DNA from 3 places in the Microbacterium sp. ZW T6_19 genome. Region 1 is predicted to be linked to each of the others. Evidence: predicted binding sites of a transcription regulator. Region 1 holds the regulator's gene; each other region holds the start of a gene.
The links. The regulator LexA, encoded in region 1, represses DNA repair genes until DNA is damaged. The targets are predictions, from matches to a motif close to TCGAACANNTGTTCGA.
Positions count from the first base shown of each region.

Region 2: the regulator LexA is predicted to act here: its motif matches at 1,918-1,933, upstream of ACI3KT_RS06965 (tyramine oxidase subunit B).
Region 3: the regulator LexA is predicted to act here: its motif matches at 1,895-1,910, upstream of ACI3KT_RS17435 (DUF222 domain-containing protein).

Region 1 is NZ_JBJDRH010000004.1:352,292-357,688, forward strand. Features, by position in the region: gene metE (5-methyltetrahydropteroyltriglutamate--homocysteine S-methyltransferase) at 1-1,995, shown strand, start outside; gene lexA (transcriptional repressor LexA) at 2,115-2,801, opposite strand; gene ACI3KT_RS08710 (LysM peptidoglycan-binding domain-containing protein) at 3,096-3,458, shown strand; gene ACI3KT_RS08715 (histidinol-phosphate transaminase) at 3,576-4,670, shown strand; gene hisB (imidazoleglycerol-phosphate dehydratase HisB) at 4,667-5,278, shown strand; gene hisH (imidazole glycerol phosphate synthase subunit HisH) at 5,275-5,397, shown strand, end outside.
Region 2 is NZ_JBJDRH010000003.1:409,779-415,175, reverse strand. Features, by position in the region: gene ACI3KT_RS06975 (Dyp-type peroxidase) at 1-680, shown strand, start outside; gene ACI3KT_RS06970 (LysR family transcriptional regulator) at 947-1,843, opposite strand; gene ACI3KT_RS06965 (tyramine oxidase subunit B) at 1,992-3,146, shown strand; gene ACI3KT_RS06960 (FAD-dependent oxidoreductase) at 3,150-4,340, shown strand; gene ACI3KT_RS06955 (allantoate amidohydrolase) at 4,337-5,397, shown strand, end outside.
Region 3 is NZ_JBJDRH010000015.1:22,986-28,382, forward strand. Features, by position in the region: gene ACI3KT_RS17425 (Ig-like domain-containing protein) at 1-854, opposite strand, end outside; gene ACI3KT_RS17430 (DUF4870 domain-containing protein) at 972-1,727, opposite strand; gene ACI3KT_RS17435 (DUF222 domain-containing protein) at 1,921-3,354, shown strand; gene ACI3KT_RS17440 (hypothetical protein) at 3,485-4,306, opposite strand; gene ACI3KT_RS17445 (PP2C family serine/threonine-protein phosphatase) at 4,306-5,139, opposite strand; gene ACI3KT_RS17450 (DUF5684 domain-containing protein) at 5,136-5,397, opposite strand, start outside.

The DNA.
Region 1 (5,397 bases):
ATCGCGCGCGGTGAGGGCGATCGCGCTCCGCTCGAGATGACGAAGTGGTTCGACTCGAACTATCACTACCTGGTGCCCGAGATCGGGCCGGACACGAGCTTCTCGCTCTCCGACGACCGTCTCGTGCGCGACGTCGCCGAGGGCGTCGCCGCCGGCTTCGTGACGCGTCCTGTGATCGTCGGACCCGTCACGCTCCTCGCGCTGGCGAAGGCGGCGGACGGCGCGCCCGATGACTTCGACCCGCTTTCCCGCCTCGACGACCTTCTGCCCGTCTACGTCGAACTCCTCGCGGCCCTGAAGGATGCGGGAGCGGAGTGGGTGCAGCTCGACGAACCGGCGCTCGTGAGCGAGTCGCTGCCCGCGTCCGTCGCCCAACTGGCGGATGCTGCGGCCCGCGCGCTGGCTGTGCTCGGTGGCTCGTCCGACCGTCCCTCGATCCTGGTCGCAGCTCCCTACGCCGACCTCGGCGAGGTGTTCCCGGTGCTCGCCGCCGCCCCGATCGAGGCGATCGGGGTGGACCTCGTCCGCGGTGGAGTGCCCGCGGAGGCCCCGGGCCTCGAAGGCAAGGCCCTCGTCGGGGGAGCGATCGACGGGCACAACATCTGGCGCGGCGATCTCGCTGCGGCGGCCGACAAGCTCGAGGCGCTGGGCGGACTCGGTGCGGCATCCGTCTCGGCATCCACCTCCACCTCGCTGCTGCACGTGCCGCATGACGTCGACGACGAGACGAAGCTCGACGCGCGCCTGGTCTCGTGGCTCGCGTTCGCCGACCAGAAGGTCGCGCAGGTCGTGACCCTCGCTCGCGGCCTCGCCGAAGGACGCAGCGCGATCGCGGCCGAGCTCGACGCGGCATCCGCCGCCCTGGCCGACCGACTGTCGGCCCCGGGCGTGCGCGACGGCGCCGTGCGCGATCGCGCCCTCACCGACGCCGACTTCTCGCGTGCGTCCTACGAGGAGCGCGAAGCGGCCCAGGAGGCGCTCGGCCTGCCCGCCCTGCCGCTCACCACGATCGGATCGTTCCCGCAGACCGGTGACATCCGCCAGGCACGCGCCCGCTTCACGAAGGGCGAGATCCCCGTGGAGGACTACGAGGAGTTCCTGCGCCGTGAAGTCGCCAGCGTCGTCTCACTGCAGGAGGATCTCGGTCTCGACGTCCTCGTGCACGGCGAGCCGGAGCGCAACGACATGGTGCAGTACTTCGCCGAGAACCTCGATGGCTTCGACGTCACCGAGAACGGCTGGGTGCAGTCCTACGGTTCCCGCGCGACGCGTCCGTCCATCCTCTGGGGCGACGTCTCGCGTCCGGCGCCCATCACGGTGGGCTGGTCCACGTACGCGCAGTCACTGACCACCGCGCACATGAAGGGCATGCTCACGGGCCCCGTGACGATCCTCGCCTGGTCGTTCGTCCGCGACGACCAGCCGCTCGCCGAGACGGCCAACCAGGTCGCGCTCGCGCTGCGCGATGAGATCGCCGACCTCGAGGCCGCGGGCATCGCGATCATCCAGGTCGACGAGCCCGCGCTGCGCGAGCTGCTCCCGCTCAAGAAGGCGGACCAGCCCGAGTACCTGCAGTGGTCGGTGGACTCGTTCCGTCTCGCCACGGGTGGAGCCGCCTCAGGCACGCAGGTGCACACGCACCTCTGCTACTCGGAGTTCGGGGTCGTGATCGACGCGATCCGGGCGCTCGACGCCGACGTCACCTCGATCGAGGCGGCACGCAGCCGTATGGAGGTCGTCGCGGACGTCGCCGAGGCGGGCTTCGACCACGGCATCGGGCCCGGCGTGTACGACATCCACTCGCCGCGGGTGCCGAGCGTCGAAGAGGTCGAGGCGCTCCTGCGCCGGGCCGTCGACGAGATCCCGCTGCGTCAGCTCTGGGTGAACCCCGATTGCGGTCTGAAGACCCGCGGCTACGACGAGACGGTCGCGTCGCTGCGCAACATCGTCGAGGCGACCCGTCGCGTCCGGGAGGACGTCTCGGTCGCCGTCTGATCGAGGATCGTCGGTCCGCAGCAGTGCCGGGAGCCCGCCGAGAACGGATGCCGGCGCCGCCCGCGAACAGCAGAAGCCCCCTTCACCTGTGAAGGGGGCTTCTGCGCGTCGGAGACCGTTCAGACGGCGCGGAGCACCGCCACGACCTTGCCGAGGATCGTCGATTCGTCGCCGAGGATCGGTTCGAAAGCGGAGTTCCGGGGGAGCAGCCAGGTGTGACCGTCACGACGGCGGAGGACCTTGACTGTGGCCTCGCCGTCGAGCATGGCGGCGACGATCTCGCCGTTCTCGGCCGTGTGCTGGGTGCGGACGACGACCCAGTCGCCGTCGCAGATCGCCGCGTCGATCATGGACTCGCCTGACACCTTGAGCATGAACAGGTCGCCCTTGCCTACCAGCTGGCGGGGGAGCGGGAAGATCTCCTCGACCTGCTGATCGGCCGTGATCGGGACTCCGGCTGCGATGCGTCCGACGAGCGGCACCAGGGCGGCATCGCCCACCGGGGTCGCGACGTCGGCGGGGTTCTCGCCGCTCGTGCCTGGCAGATCGATCAGCACCTCCATGGCACGGGTCTTTCCAGGGTCGCGGCGCAGGTAGCCGCTGAGCTCGAGCTGGCCGAGCTGATGGGTGACGCTCGACAGCGACTTGAGGCCGACGGCGTCGCCGATCTCGCGCATGCTCGGCGGATAGCCGTGCCGGCTGATCGAGTTCTGGATCACCTCGAGGATCGCCATCTGCTTGGGGCTCAGGCTCTTTCGGCGACGGGTGCGCGGCGCCTCGGGCTCAGGTGCGGAGTTGTCGCTCATCGTGCTCCTTAGATGCGTGATTCCGGGGCCGCAGTTCGAATGTCGGTGGTCCGTGATGTGGTGTCCGTATCGAAACCGTATCCGAGAAACGGGCCGATCTGGAAGATCTGTTCGAGCGTGTCGGCAGATTCTCGAACCAGGTTTCGAAGAACGCTTGACAGATGTTCGAATTCGAATATAGATTCGGAACGTAGCTTCGCATCCACGGCTCCCGGCCGAGTCCTGAATGCGAACGCTACGCCAACTTCCCCCTCAGGGGGCTTCCCGCAGGGAAGCGACAAGAAGGAGCACGACATGAGCACCATCGCCTTCGGCACCGCGGCAGTTCTTCCGGCACGTCCGGCGACGCGCCTGCGAGTGACGGCGCGTGGTCGCCGTGTGCTCCTGGCCCTCGCGTCGATCCCTCTCGCCGCTGGTATCGCATTCGGCGTCCTCAGCGGCGGCAGCGCTCTGGCCTCGAACGACGCGGTCTCCACGGCGACGTTCGAGACCGTCACGGTCGTGCCCGGTGACTCGCTCTGGTCGATCGCCTCGAAGGTCGCTCCGAATGAGGACCCGCGCGGCGTCATGGACGAGATCAGCGACCTCAACATGCTCGAGGGTTCGACCCTGCAGGTCGGTGACGAGCTCGCGATCCCTGCTCGGTACACGAGCTGACCATCGATGTACGCGAACTGACCATCGTTCGGTTCTGGGAGCGTCCTTCGGCAGGCTCAGGAACCCAAGGGGCGAAGTGTGTCACCTGGCTCGGTTGCATAGCCGGTGCGTTCTAGCATGGGAAGGGTGACCGCTTCTCTTGACGACCTGCCGCTTCGCGACGACCTCCGGGGGCTGACGCCTTACGGTGCACCTCAGGCTCCCCTCCCGATCGCGCTCAACGTCAACGAGAACACCCATCCGGTGCCGGATGCCGTCGCCAGCGACATCCTCGACGACATCGCGGTCGCGATCCGCGACGTGAACCGCTACCCCGACCGGGAGTTCACGACGCTGCGTGAGGCGTTCGCGTCGTACCTCGGGCACGGTCTGACCTCCGAGCAGATCTGGGCGGGCAACGGATCGAATGAGGTGCTGCAGCACATCCTGCAGGCCTTCGGCGGCCCTGGGCGCACCGCGTTCAGTTTCGCGCCCACCTATTCGATGTATCCGCTGATCGCTCAGGGGACAGGTGCCCGCTGGGTGGCCGGCACCCGCGAGCCGGACTACACGATCACCCCGGACGACGCCGCGGCGCAGGTGCGCGACGCGGATCCCGACGTGATCCTGTTGTGCTCGCCGAACAATCCGACCGGCACGCCGCTTGGGCTCGACGTGGTCGAGGCGGTGTACGACGCGGCTCGTGGCATCGTGATCGTGGACGAGGCTTATCAGGAGTTCGCGCCGCGGGATGCGGCATCCGCCCTCAGCCTGCTCGAGGGGCGTCCGCGCCTCGCCGTCTCGCGGACCATGAGCAAGGCCTTCGCCTTCGCGGGCGCCCGAGTCGGCTATCTCGCCGCCGACCCCGCGTTCATCGACGCACTGAGGCTGGTGCGTCTGCCGTACCACCTGAGTGCGCTCACGCAGGCCGCTGCCGTCGCCGCTCTGCGCAACGCCGACGTGATGCTGGGGATGGTCGACGAGATCGTCGAGCAGCGCGACCGCATCTCGGCCACGCTCGAGGCGCTCGGCTACACCCCCCACGAGTCCTGGTCGAACTTCGTCCTGTTCGGTGGCGTGTCCGATCCGAAGGCGACCTGGCAGGGGCTGTACGACCAGGGCGTGCTCATCCGCGACGTCGGGATCCCCGGGCACCTCCGCGTCACCGCGGGAACCGAGGCGGAGACCACGGCGTTCCTGGACGCTCTCGCCTCGATAGGATCGGCTTCATGAGCACCCCCGCGCCTCGCACCTCTCGTCGTGTCCGCAGCACGTCCGAGTCGACCGTCGAACTCGAGTTGAACCTCGACGGGACGGGCGTCAGTCACATCGACACCTCCGTGCCGTTCTTCGATCACATGCTCACGGCGTTCGCGAAGCACTCGCTCACCGACCTCACCGTGCGCGCATCCGGCGACACCGACATCGACGCGCACCACACGGTCGAGGACGTCTCGATCGTGCTCGGCCAGGCGATCCGCGAGGCACTCGGCGACAAGTCGGGCATCTCGCGGTACGGCGACGCTCTCGTGCCTCTCGACGAGGCTCTCGCTCAGGCTGTCGTCGACATCTCGGGGCGTCCCTACCTCGTGCACGAAGGCGAGCCGACGGGCTTCGAGTTCCACCTCATCGGCGGCCACTTCACCGGCGCGCTCGTGCGTCACTCTTTCGAAGCCATCACCTTCAACGCCGGTCTCACTGTGCACGTGCGCGTTCTCGGCGGCCGTGACCCGCATCACATCGCGGAAGCGGAGTACAAGGCGTTCGCACGTGCGTTCCGCCAGGCGAAGGCGCTCGATCCACTGGTCGACGGCATCCCGTCGACCAAGGGCGCACTGTGAGCACTGCACCGAGAGTCGCCGTCTTCGACTACGAATCCGGCAACGTGCACTCCGCGGTCAAAGCTCTCGTCGCCGCCGGTGCGGATGCCGTGCTCACGCGAGACAAGAAGCTCACGCTC
Region 2 (5,397 bases), on a different contig from region 1:
CCGTCGCGCACGCGGGGCGGATGCTGCTGAAGGACTCGAGGTCGTTCGCCGCCGTGCGCTGGACGCAGGCGGGCTTCCGCCGTGCGTACGGCACCGAGCGCCCGGGAACGACGATGCGCAACCTGTTCGGCCAGGTCGACGGCACCGCCAACCCGCGACCCGGCACCCAGGAGTTCGACGACGTCGTGTGGTCGCGCGAAGGGTGGCTCGCCGGCGGGACGGGCGTCGTGATCCGACGCATCCGGATGGACCTCGACAAATGGGATCGCCTGGATCGCAGCGGTCGAGAGGCGTCCGTCGGGCGCCGACTCTCGAACGGTGCGCCGCTCACCGGCGGCGAGGAGTTCGACGAGCCGGACTTCGACGCGAAGACGGCGATCGGCTTCCCGGTGATCCCTCAGTTCGCGCACATCCGGCGTGCGCGGGGGGACGATGCCGAGAAGATCTTCCGGCGGGCCTACAACTACGAGGAGCGACCCATCGGCGCGGGGCTTTCCGACTCCGGCCTGATCTTCGTGTCCTTCCAGGCCGACGTCGAGCGGCAGTTCACGCCGATGCAGCGGCGCCTCGCCGAACTCGATCTGCTGAACGAGTGGACGACGCCGATCGGCTCCGCGGTCTTCGCCGTCCCGCCCGGATGCGAAGAGGGCGGGTTCATCGGAGACACGCTCTTCGCCTGATGTCGTCCGCCTGGTCCCTTCTCGACCGGCGGAGGGGACGAGGCGGCGACGGGATACTCCGGCGACCCCTTCCTGTCAACGGGCCTGCCCCGTGTGCGCCGCGCGCGGATGCTGGACTCCACCTGAACAGGAGAGGAGAGCATGATGATGAATCCCGAAGCCTTCCTGGGCCCCCAGGAGCCGCTCGTGCCCGAGGAAGCGCCCGACGACTTCGACCTCCAGGACGACGAGGTGGATGCCGAGCGCTGAACCCGCGGAAAGAGCCGTCAGGCGGACGCTGCGTCCCGCAGGCACTCCAGGAACGCCCCGCGGACCGCGCTCTCGTCGTCCCGCGTGCGCCAGGCGGCCAGGAGCCGCGTCGTCGGTGATCCGGCGAGGGGTACGACGGCGATGGACGGCGGCACCAGCTGGCGGACCGACTCCGGCAGGATGCTGATCCCCACACCCGCCGCCACGAACCCCAGCGCCGTCTCCTGGTGCACGACCTCTTCGACCACGCGCATGCGTCCCGCCTGAGCGAGGAGCTCGGTCACCCGATCGACGTAACCGGGCATCAGCGCACGGGGGTAGGCGATCATCGGTTCGGCGATGACGTCCTGAAGGGAGGCCTCGGCGCGGTCCGCGAGCGCATGGCCGGCGGGCAGGCACGCCACGAGACGCTCCTCGAAGACCACGGCGGTCGACAGCGAATCGGCGCCGACTCCGGTCCGAGGGAGCTCGTCGCGGACGATGCCGATGTCGAGAGTGCCCGCACGGAGACGGTCGAACTGCTCGCCCGAGGTGAGCGGCACGAGCGTGAGGCTCACCTTCGGGCGTCTGGCGCGGAACAGTCGGACGACCTCCGGCAGCACGGTGTAGTTCGCCGAGCTGACGAAGCCGGCCGTGAGCTGACCGGAGAGTCCGCCGACGTAGTCGCGCATGTCCGCCCGCACCGCGTCGACCTCGTCGAGGATCCGCCGCGCGCTCTCCTGCAGATGCATGCCCGCAGCGGTGAGAGCGACACGGCGCGTGCTGCGGACGAACAGCGGCGTGCCCACTTCTCGCTCGAGACGTCCGATCTGCACGCTCAGCGGCGGCTGTGACATATGCAGCTTCTGCGCCGCGCGCCCGAAGTGGAGCTCGTCCGCGACGGCCATGAAGTACCGCAGCTGACGCAGTTCCATTCCCGGCACGATACGCGCCGTGTATTACCGATCCGTTACGGCCGCATTGCGAGCGAAACGCTATCAATTGAAGGTGGAAAAGGTATTTGACCTGGGGTTGTTCTGACGGCTTATCTGGTGGTGAAGCACCCGATATGGAGGACCCGACATGGCCGCAGACCCCACCCCCGACACCCGCATCGACATGCTCTACCTCAGTGAGCCCGAGGTCATCGCTGCGGGCATGAAGGACATGGAGCGGTGCATGGAGGTCATGGAGGAAGTGCTCGTGCTGGTCGCCAAGGGCGATTATCGGATGGCGGGGAGCTCGGCGAACTCGCACGGCGCCCAGATCGGCTTCCCCTCGTCGTCGCCTTTCCCGACGATGCCTCTGGATGCAGCCGACCGGCGCTTCATGGCCATGCCGGCCTACCTCGGCGGCCGCTTCGACGTCGCCGGCGTCAAGTGGTACGGCTCGAACGTCGACAACCGCGACAAGGGTCTTCCGCGCTCGATCCACCTGATCGTGCTGAACGACAAGGAGACGGGGGCGCCCTTCGCCATCATGTCGGGCAATCTCGAGAGCGCCTATCGCACGGCGGCCGTGCCGGGAGCGGCGGCCAAGAAGCTGGCGCCCGTGAACGCGAAGTCCCTGGGCATCATTGGCCCAGGCGCCATGAACAAGAGCGCGCTGCACGCCATGACCACGGCGCGCCCCACGCTCGACACGATCCGCATCAACGGACGCCGTCGTTCCACTTCCGAGGCGTTCGCCGCCTATGTGAAGGCGCACTATCCGCAGTTCACGACGATCGAGATCGCGGAGACGGTCGAAGAGGCCGTGCGCGATTCCGACATCGTCTCCGAAGCGGTCACGGGTCTGGTCGGCTCGGAGAACTATCCGTACATCGACGGCGACTGGATCAAGCCGGGCGCGTTCCTCAGCCTGCCGGCCAATCTGCGCATGGACAAGGAGTACACCACCTCCGGCAAGGCACGGCTCATCGCGGACGCCAAGAAGATCTACGGGGCATGGGCCGAGGAGTACCCCTCGCCCTCGCACGAGACCGCCTTCGGCATGATCGGCCTGTACTGGCAGGACCTCATCGACGCAGGCGAGCTCGACGAGTCGCGCGTGGTCAACATCGGCGACGTGTTCGACGGCACCGCGGTCGGCCGCGAGTTCGACGAGCAGCCCGTGCTGTTCAGCGTGGGAGGCATGGGCGTCGAGGATGTCGCCTGGGCCAAGACCGTCTACGAGAACGCGGTCGCGAAGGGCATCGGCACCACGCTGAAGCTCTGGGACGCGCCTGACCTGGTCTGACCCGTGCACGACATCGACAGGCGGGAGTCCGCCACCTACGCCGTCATCGGCGCCGGTCTCAGCGGAGCCGCGGTCGCCTGGCGCCTCGCGGCGTCCGGCGCCGACGTGATCGTCCTCGAGCGCGACGTGCCGGCATCCGCCCTCGGCAGCTCGCACGGTTCGGCGCGCATCTTCCGCTACGGCTATCTCGACCCGTTCTACGCAGGACTCGTCGTGCGGGCGAAGAGCTCGTGGGACGAGCTCGAAGCGGCGAGCGGCAGGCGGCTGATCACGCCGAGCGGGTCGCTGGATTTCGGCGCCGTGCGCGATCCGCGCCGGCTCGCCGAGGTCCTCGAGACGGTGGGAGTCGAGCACGAGCTGCTCTCGGGCGCGGATGCCGCGACCCGCTGGCCCGGGCTGCGCTTCGACACCGAGGTGCTCTGGCACCCGGGCGCGGGCGTCATCGACGCCGAGGAGTCGGTGACCGCGATGCTCGATCTGGCCCGCGCGGCCGGCGCCCAGGTGCGCACCGAGTGGGAGGTCGCATCCGTGCGGCACGGATTCACCGGCTACCTGGTCACGTCGACGACCGGCCGCACCGTGCACGCCGAGCAGGTGATCGTCGCCGCGGGCGGATGGCTGCCCGCGCTGCTGGGCGAGCTCGACCTGCCGCCGGGTTTCGCCGACGCGCTGCCCGAGTTCGAGGTGCGCCAGGAGAACGCGTTCCACTACAGGTATCGGGATCAGAGCGAGCGGGGCGAGCCCGCCCGAGGATCTCAGACCTCGTGGCCGACCTTCATCTACAAGGGCGAGGACATTCAGACCTACGGGCTGCCGGGAGGCCGAGACGCGGAGTTCGCCGGACAGAAGATCGCCGAGTACAACGGCGGCCGCGTCATCCGCTCCGCCCGCGATCAGGACGGCGCGGTCGATCCGGACAACCGCGGACGTGTGACCGGATTCGTCGAAGAGTTCGCGCCGGGGCTGGAGGCCGAGTCCTACGCGGAGACCACCTGCCTGTTCACGAACGTGCCGCGCGACGACATGATCATCGATCGAGCCGCCGGGGTCACGATCCTCTCGCCGTGCTCAGGTCAGGGCGCCAAGTTCGCTCCCCTGCTCGGCGAACTCGTGCACGATCTCGTCGCCGGAACCGGACGATCGTCCGAGCGATTCCGCGCCGTCGGGCAGCGCTTCGCGGGAGCACTGCGATGAGCGGCGACGCAAGCGCCCTCCTCGCCCAGATCGCGCACATCGGCGTCGATCCGGAGCGCGGCGGATACACCCGACCCGTGTTCTCGGCTCCCGAGCTCGAACTGAGAGCCTGGTTCATCGCGCAGGCCGATCATCGCGGACTCGACGTCGAGATCGACGGCAACGGCGTGATCTGGGCGTGGTGGGATGCTCCCGACGCGCGTCGCGTCGACGCGATCGCCACGGGCTCGCATCTCGACTCCGTCCCGGGCGGAGGCAACCTCGACGGACCGCTCGGCATCGCCAGTGCGCTCGCCGCCGTCGACGTCCTTCGAGAGCGCGGCATCCGGCCCGTGCGACCTCTCGTCGTCGCGGCGTTCCCCGAGGAAGAAGGGTCGCGCTTCGGCATCGCCTGCCTCGGCACACGGCTGCTCGCCGGGCTCGTCGACCCGCAACGCGTGCGAGAGCTGCGCGACGAGAACGGGGTCACCTTCGCCGAGGCGGCGAGGGGCGCCGGTCTCGACCCCGTACTGATCGGCCTCGATGCCGCCCGCCTGGCAGCGATCTCCGCTTTCGTCGAGCTGCACGTTGAGCAGGGCCGAGGTCTCGAGGACCTGGGGCAGCCCGTCGCACTCGCGGGAGCGATCATCGCCCACGGCCGCTGGCACGTGCGCATCGACGGCCGTGGAGATCACGCCGGCGCCACCCGGATGGCCGATCGACAGGACCCGGTCGTGGTCGCCGCCGAGACGGTGCGCGCGCTCCGTGCGCACGCTCTCGTGGTCGACGACGCCCGCGGGACGATCGGCCGCATCAAGGTCACCCCCGGCGGCACCAACGTGATCGCGGCATCCGTCGACCTGTGGATGGACGTCCGCCATCGCGACGAGCCGGCGGTCAGGCGCATCGTCGAGGAGGTGACCGCCGCGACCGAGCGGTCGGCCGCCGCAGAGGGCTGCACGGTCAAGGTGACCGAGCAGTCGTTCTCCCCCACCGTCGCGTTCGACGACGGACTCCGCGAGCGGATGCACGCGGTGCTCCCCGACGCCCCCGTGCTCGACACGGGCGCCGGGCACGA
Region 3 (5,397 bases), on a different contig from region 1:
GTGCCGCCGACATCCGTCGTCGTCGGCTCGCGGCCGTCGAGCGGGATGCTCAGAAGCGAGGATGCCGTGGCCACGGACACCGAGCCCGTCTGCGCCGACGGCTGCTGCAGCACCGCGCCATCGGCGTCGGGGATCTCGGTGCGGATGCCGCCGGGGGCGAGGACGACCCCCGCCGCGGAATCCAGCACCACGGGAGTGCTGCCGACCGCGGTGATCGACGCCGTCTCGGAATCGTCGATCTCTCCGATGGAGGACGTGGAGGGCTCCAGCCCCTCGCCTTCGTTGTCGACGGGAACCGTGACGACCTCGCCGCGCGCCGAGGAGAGCCCGAACACGGTGCCGTCCTTCGCCACGGTGACGTCGGCGTCCGCGCCGAGTTCAGCAGTGGGATCGGCGGCCTTGATCTCGAACGACGAGAGCCCCTTGATCGGCACGACCCACAGATCGCCGGATTTGCGGTCCAGGACGGCAGCGGTCTGATTCCCGAGCGCGACCTTCGCCGAGCCGGGGATCGCGGTCGAATCCGCCAGTGTGACGTGCGCGGGGTCGACGACCGTCGCGGTGGCGGCGTCGGTGTCGACGACGACGACGTTCGCGGCATCCTGAAGGATGTCGAAGCTGTCGGTGCCGTTGCGCAGCCCGCCGTCGAGAAGTGCGGACTCGTAGTTGAAATGCCCGACGAGCAGGCTCGAGGTCTTGGTGATCCACACGCCGCCGTCGTTCAGGTCGACCTTGGTGGTGGGATTGCCCTGGTAGGAGAAGGCCAACGTGGTGATCGCGACGACGCCTGCGACGACGCCCGCCGCCGACGCCAGCGTCTTCGGCCGCGCGCGCATTCGCGAAAAGACCTTCATCTGGTGATACTCCCCCGGGGTTGTTGCTCGCCGCGCCGGCTCCGAGCCGACGACGCACCCGGCGAGTCTAGTTGTCGCGGACTGAACCGACGATGGGCAGACCTGCCCATCCCGCCCTCAGTCGCGGAGGAACGGGAGCGCGAGCACCGGGCGGTGCACAGCACGGTCGGAGACCACGCACCCGCGGATCATGGTGACCAGGCAGTAGACCCCGATGCCGAGCAGAAGGAGCACCGGGATGCCGATCCAGCCCGACGGCGCACTCCGATAGGCGCCGTACGACTCCTCATATGAAGAGATCGACGTCGCGATGCCGACGATCACGATCAGCGCATACGAGACGATCACGTACAGCAGGAAGCTGAGGGCCCAGTTCGCCGCCCAGCGCGCGTTCTCGCGGACGATCGGGAGGGGTGATCGACGCGCGCTCGAGCGTTGCACGAGCGAGACGATCACCGTCACGAGGGCGCCGACGTAGGGCACGAAGACGAGGAACTGCAGGCCCCAGAACTTTCGACCGCTGGGCACGACGTAGCCGTATGCGGGATAGCCGGGCGAGATCGGGTATCCGCCTTGCGCCATCGGGTAGCCCTGCGGCGTCGGGTAGCCCTGGGCGGGGTATCCGCCCTGTGCGCTCGGGTAACCCGGCGCCGGGTAGCCGCCCTGCGCGTTGGGGTAGCTCGGCGCGGGGTAGCCGCCCTGCGCCGTCGGGTAGCCCGGTGCGGGTGCCGGATGCAGAGGTGCGGGGCCGGCGGAGTGGCCGGGGTTCAGAGGAGCGAGCGGCAGGCTCTGCCCCGGTGGCACCGCGGGAGGAGCCGTCGGCTCGTAGGCGGATGCCGATCTCGGCTGCTGCGGATACTGCGCGTCGGACATGACTCTCCCCCGGCCAGTCGGGCTCCCCCTGAGTCCCGACGCTCCCATCCTCGCACGATCGAGGGCGCGCGATTCCGTCGCGTGGGAAGGCAGCCGCAGAGGCGCTCGAGCTCCGGTCCGAACTGCTGATGGATGAGGGGACACAGGCGACTGCCCCCTTCCTTTATTCGTACTTATGTTCTAAACTTGAGGCATGGCCTCCCTGGATGACGAGTTCGCGTTGCGGCAGACGCTGCTCGACGACTGGCTCGAGGCGCGCCGCCAGATCGCGGTCTTGGAGGCGCGGGCGTCCGATCTTCTTGCCGCCCGGTTGCGGGTGTACGACGCGGACGTGCAGGGTGACGGGTTCCACCGTGACGCGATGCACCGGTCGATGATCGCGGAGTACTCCGCCTCCGGCCGCATCGCGCAGGGCACAGTCGAGCGGGCGTTCGTCGACGCGTTCTTCCTTCAGCGGGACTACCCCGAGGTCGTGGCATCCTTCACGCGCGGACAGGTGACGGCGGCGCACGTTCACGAGATCATCTCGGCCGGGTTCGCTGTGCGCGACGCGATCGACGACGGGCGAGCGGATGCGGGCCTGCATCACATGTACGAGGCGGCCGCTCTCGTCGTCGCCGAAACCGCGACCCCGGCGCGAACGAAGGCACAGGTGCGTCAGATCGCAGCCGCCCTTGCCGGCGTCGGCGTCACCGAGCGGCATCGGCGCGCGCAGAGCGAGCGGACCGTGACGATGACGAGCGTGGGCGACGGTCTCGCGCTGCTGCAGCTCGTGCTGCCCGAGCACCTCGCAGTCGCGATCCTCGACCGACTGACTCAGGTCGCTCAGCATCTGATGAGCACCCGTGACGACTCCGACCCGGTGCTCGACCTCGACGTCCTCGACCGCGGTGACGACCCTGTGCGCCCAGAGAACCTCGACGCCGCCGACCCTGGCTGGGACGACATGGCCATCTTCGGCGAGTCCGACACGTTCACCACCGACCCGCTCGTTGACCCCCTCACCGACGACGCGTCACCCGACTGGGAGCATCCTCGGATCGATGACCGCGGAATCGACGCGGTGCGCGCCGATCTCGCCACCGACCTCCTCCTCGGCGCCGCCCCGACCACCGTGACCGGCACGGCGATCGAGAACATTCGCGGGCGGGTGCAGGTCACCCTGTCTGCGACGACCCTCGCCGACCACGACGACCGCCCCGCGGAGCTCGACGGGCATGGGCCCCTGCAGCCCGACGCCGCCCGCGACTTCGCCGGGCACGCCGACACCTGGTCGCGACTGTTCCTCTCCCCGACCGGGATGCTCGTCGAGACCGACGCGTACACACCGACCGCCGCGATGAAACGGTTCCTGCGTGCCCGCGACCCGCATTGCCGATTCCCCGGATGCCGGATGCCGGTGCACCGCTGCCAGATCGACCACAATCACGATCATGCTCTCGGCGGCAGAACCCGGCTCGACAACCTCTCGGCGTTCTGCGTCGGCCATCACACGCTGAAACACCCCGACCTCGATGAGCGGCACCGATGGACAGCGCGGCAGCTCCCCGGCGGAGAAGTGCAGTGGACCAGCCCTCTCGGTCGCGCGTACGTCGACCCGCCGCCCCGGCGAGTGATGTTCGTCTGACCGATCACGCACCGGGTTCAGCGATCACGCACCGGGTTCAGCGTTCACGCACCGGGTTCAGCGTTCACGCTATGGCGCGGGGCACCCTCCCTCGACCTGCGTGCGGACCGCGATTCAGAGGAAGCGCGATTCAGAGGAGGACGGTGAATCCGAGGAGCACCAGGCCGACGACCGACACGACGCAGGCCCCCGACACGGCAGCGACGGCATACAGGCTGCGCCGGCGTGCGGCTTTCGCCACCGAGACCCTGTCGGCGTCGATCACGCGGGTCGGAGCGATGTCTCCAGGAGACGCAGGAGGACGGTGCGGTGTGCGCGGCGCTGCACGAGGCTTGTAGATGGCCGGGGGCATCTCCACGTCGGCAGCCGGAGGACGGCTCACCGTGTCGTAGAGCTCTTCGTCGTCCTCTGCGCGCTCCGGCGGAGCATCCGTCCGTCGGCGCCTCTCGACCGCGACCGTGCGGTCCTCGACGGAAACCTCGTCAGCCGTCAGATCTGGTCGACGCCGCCGCTCCACCGCGACGGTGCGATCGTCGATCATGTGCGTGTGTTCATCGAGGTCGTCGTCGGACTCGGAATCGTCTGCGCCGCCGCGACGCCGACGACCCATCACGACGGTGTGATCCTCGACCAGGGGCGAATCCTCGTCGACGTCGTCATCGGACTCGGAATCCACGGCACGCCGGCGTCGACCCATCACCACCGTGCGGTCCTCGACCAGGGGCGAATCCTCGTCGAGGTCGTCGTCAGACTCAGAATCCACGGCACGCCGGCGTCGACCCATCACGACGGTGCGGTCCTCGACCATCGGCGCGTTCTCGTCGGCGCCGTCCCCTGCGACGGCCTCGGCGCCGGCATCCGCTGGGATCGGCCCCTCGCCCGCCTGGCTGCGCCGACGCACCCGGCGGGTGAGTCTCACCGTCGCCTCGGGGATGTCGTCGTCGGAGTCCATCAGCCGCGCCTCCTCACGGGGACCGTGGTGCCTTCGAGCATGGTCGACGTGTGCACCGCCGAGGAGGACTGGCGGCTGTCGGTGGAGTCCTGCAGACCGCCCGCTATTCCTCCCGAGACGACGTCGACCACGACGACCGAGATGTTGTCGCGCCCGCCCGCCTGCTTGGCCCGGCGCACGAGGGCGGCAGCCGCGGTCTCGGGACGTCCGCACATGGTCAGAGTCGCCCTGATGCCCTCGTCGCTGACCTCGCCGCTCAGCCCGTCGGAGCAGATCAGCAGCCGCTCGCCGTTCACGACCGGCACCAGCCAGCTGTCGGCCATGTTGTCGTCGGCGCCGATCGCCCGTGTGATGACGTTGCGCTGCGGAAAGGTCGCGAGATCCTCAGCACGCAGCTCGCCCGCGTCGACGAGCTCCTGACCCAGCGAATGGTCGATCGTGAGCTGCTCGAGCTCGTTGCCGTGATGACGATAGACACGCGAATCGCCGACGTTGAACACCAGCCAGTGCGGCACCTCCTCGTACTCGACGAGGGCGACGGCCGCGACCGTGCTTCCGGCGCCGCGCGAATGCTGGGCCGAGATCGTCGACACCGCCTCGTTCGCGCGGGCGAGTGCGGCGCCGATCTCGGCCGTCGACACCCGCGTGCCTGCCAGCGGCGCGAATGCGGCGACCACGGCCTGGCTGGCCTTGTCTCCTGCCGCGTGCCCGCCCATGCCGTCGGCGACGAGGAAGACGGGCGACTCCGCGAACACCGAGTCCTCGTTGACGGCGCGCTTCAAGCCGAGATCGCTGAGCGCTGCGACGTTGAGGACGACGGATGCGAGTGTCACGAACCGGACTCCACCGCGACGTGCATGCCGACTTCACCGAGCACGAACCGCCCGGCTCCGGTCACGCTCTCACCGGCGTCGAGCAGGGTCTCGGCGCCGTCATCGGCGACGACCACGACGCCGTTGGTCGAGTGCAGGTCGGTGAGACGCCACTCTTCGCCCTGCACGACGAGACGCGCGTGAGTCTTCGACAGAGTGCGCGTCTTGTCGGGGATCGACAGACGCTGCTCGCCCGGCTCGCCCTCGGGGTTGCGGCCG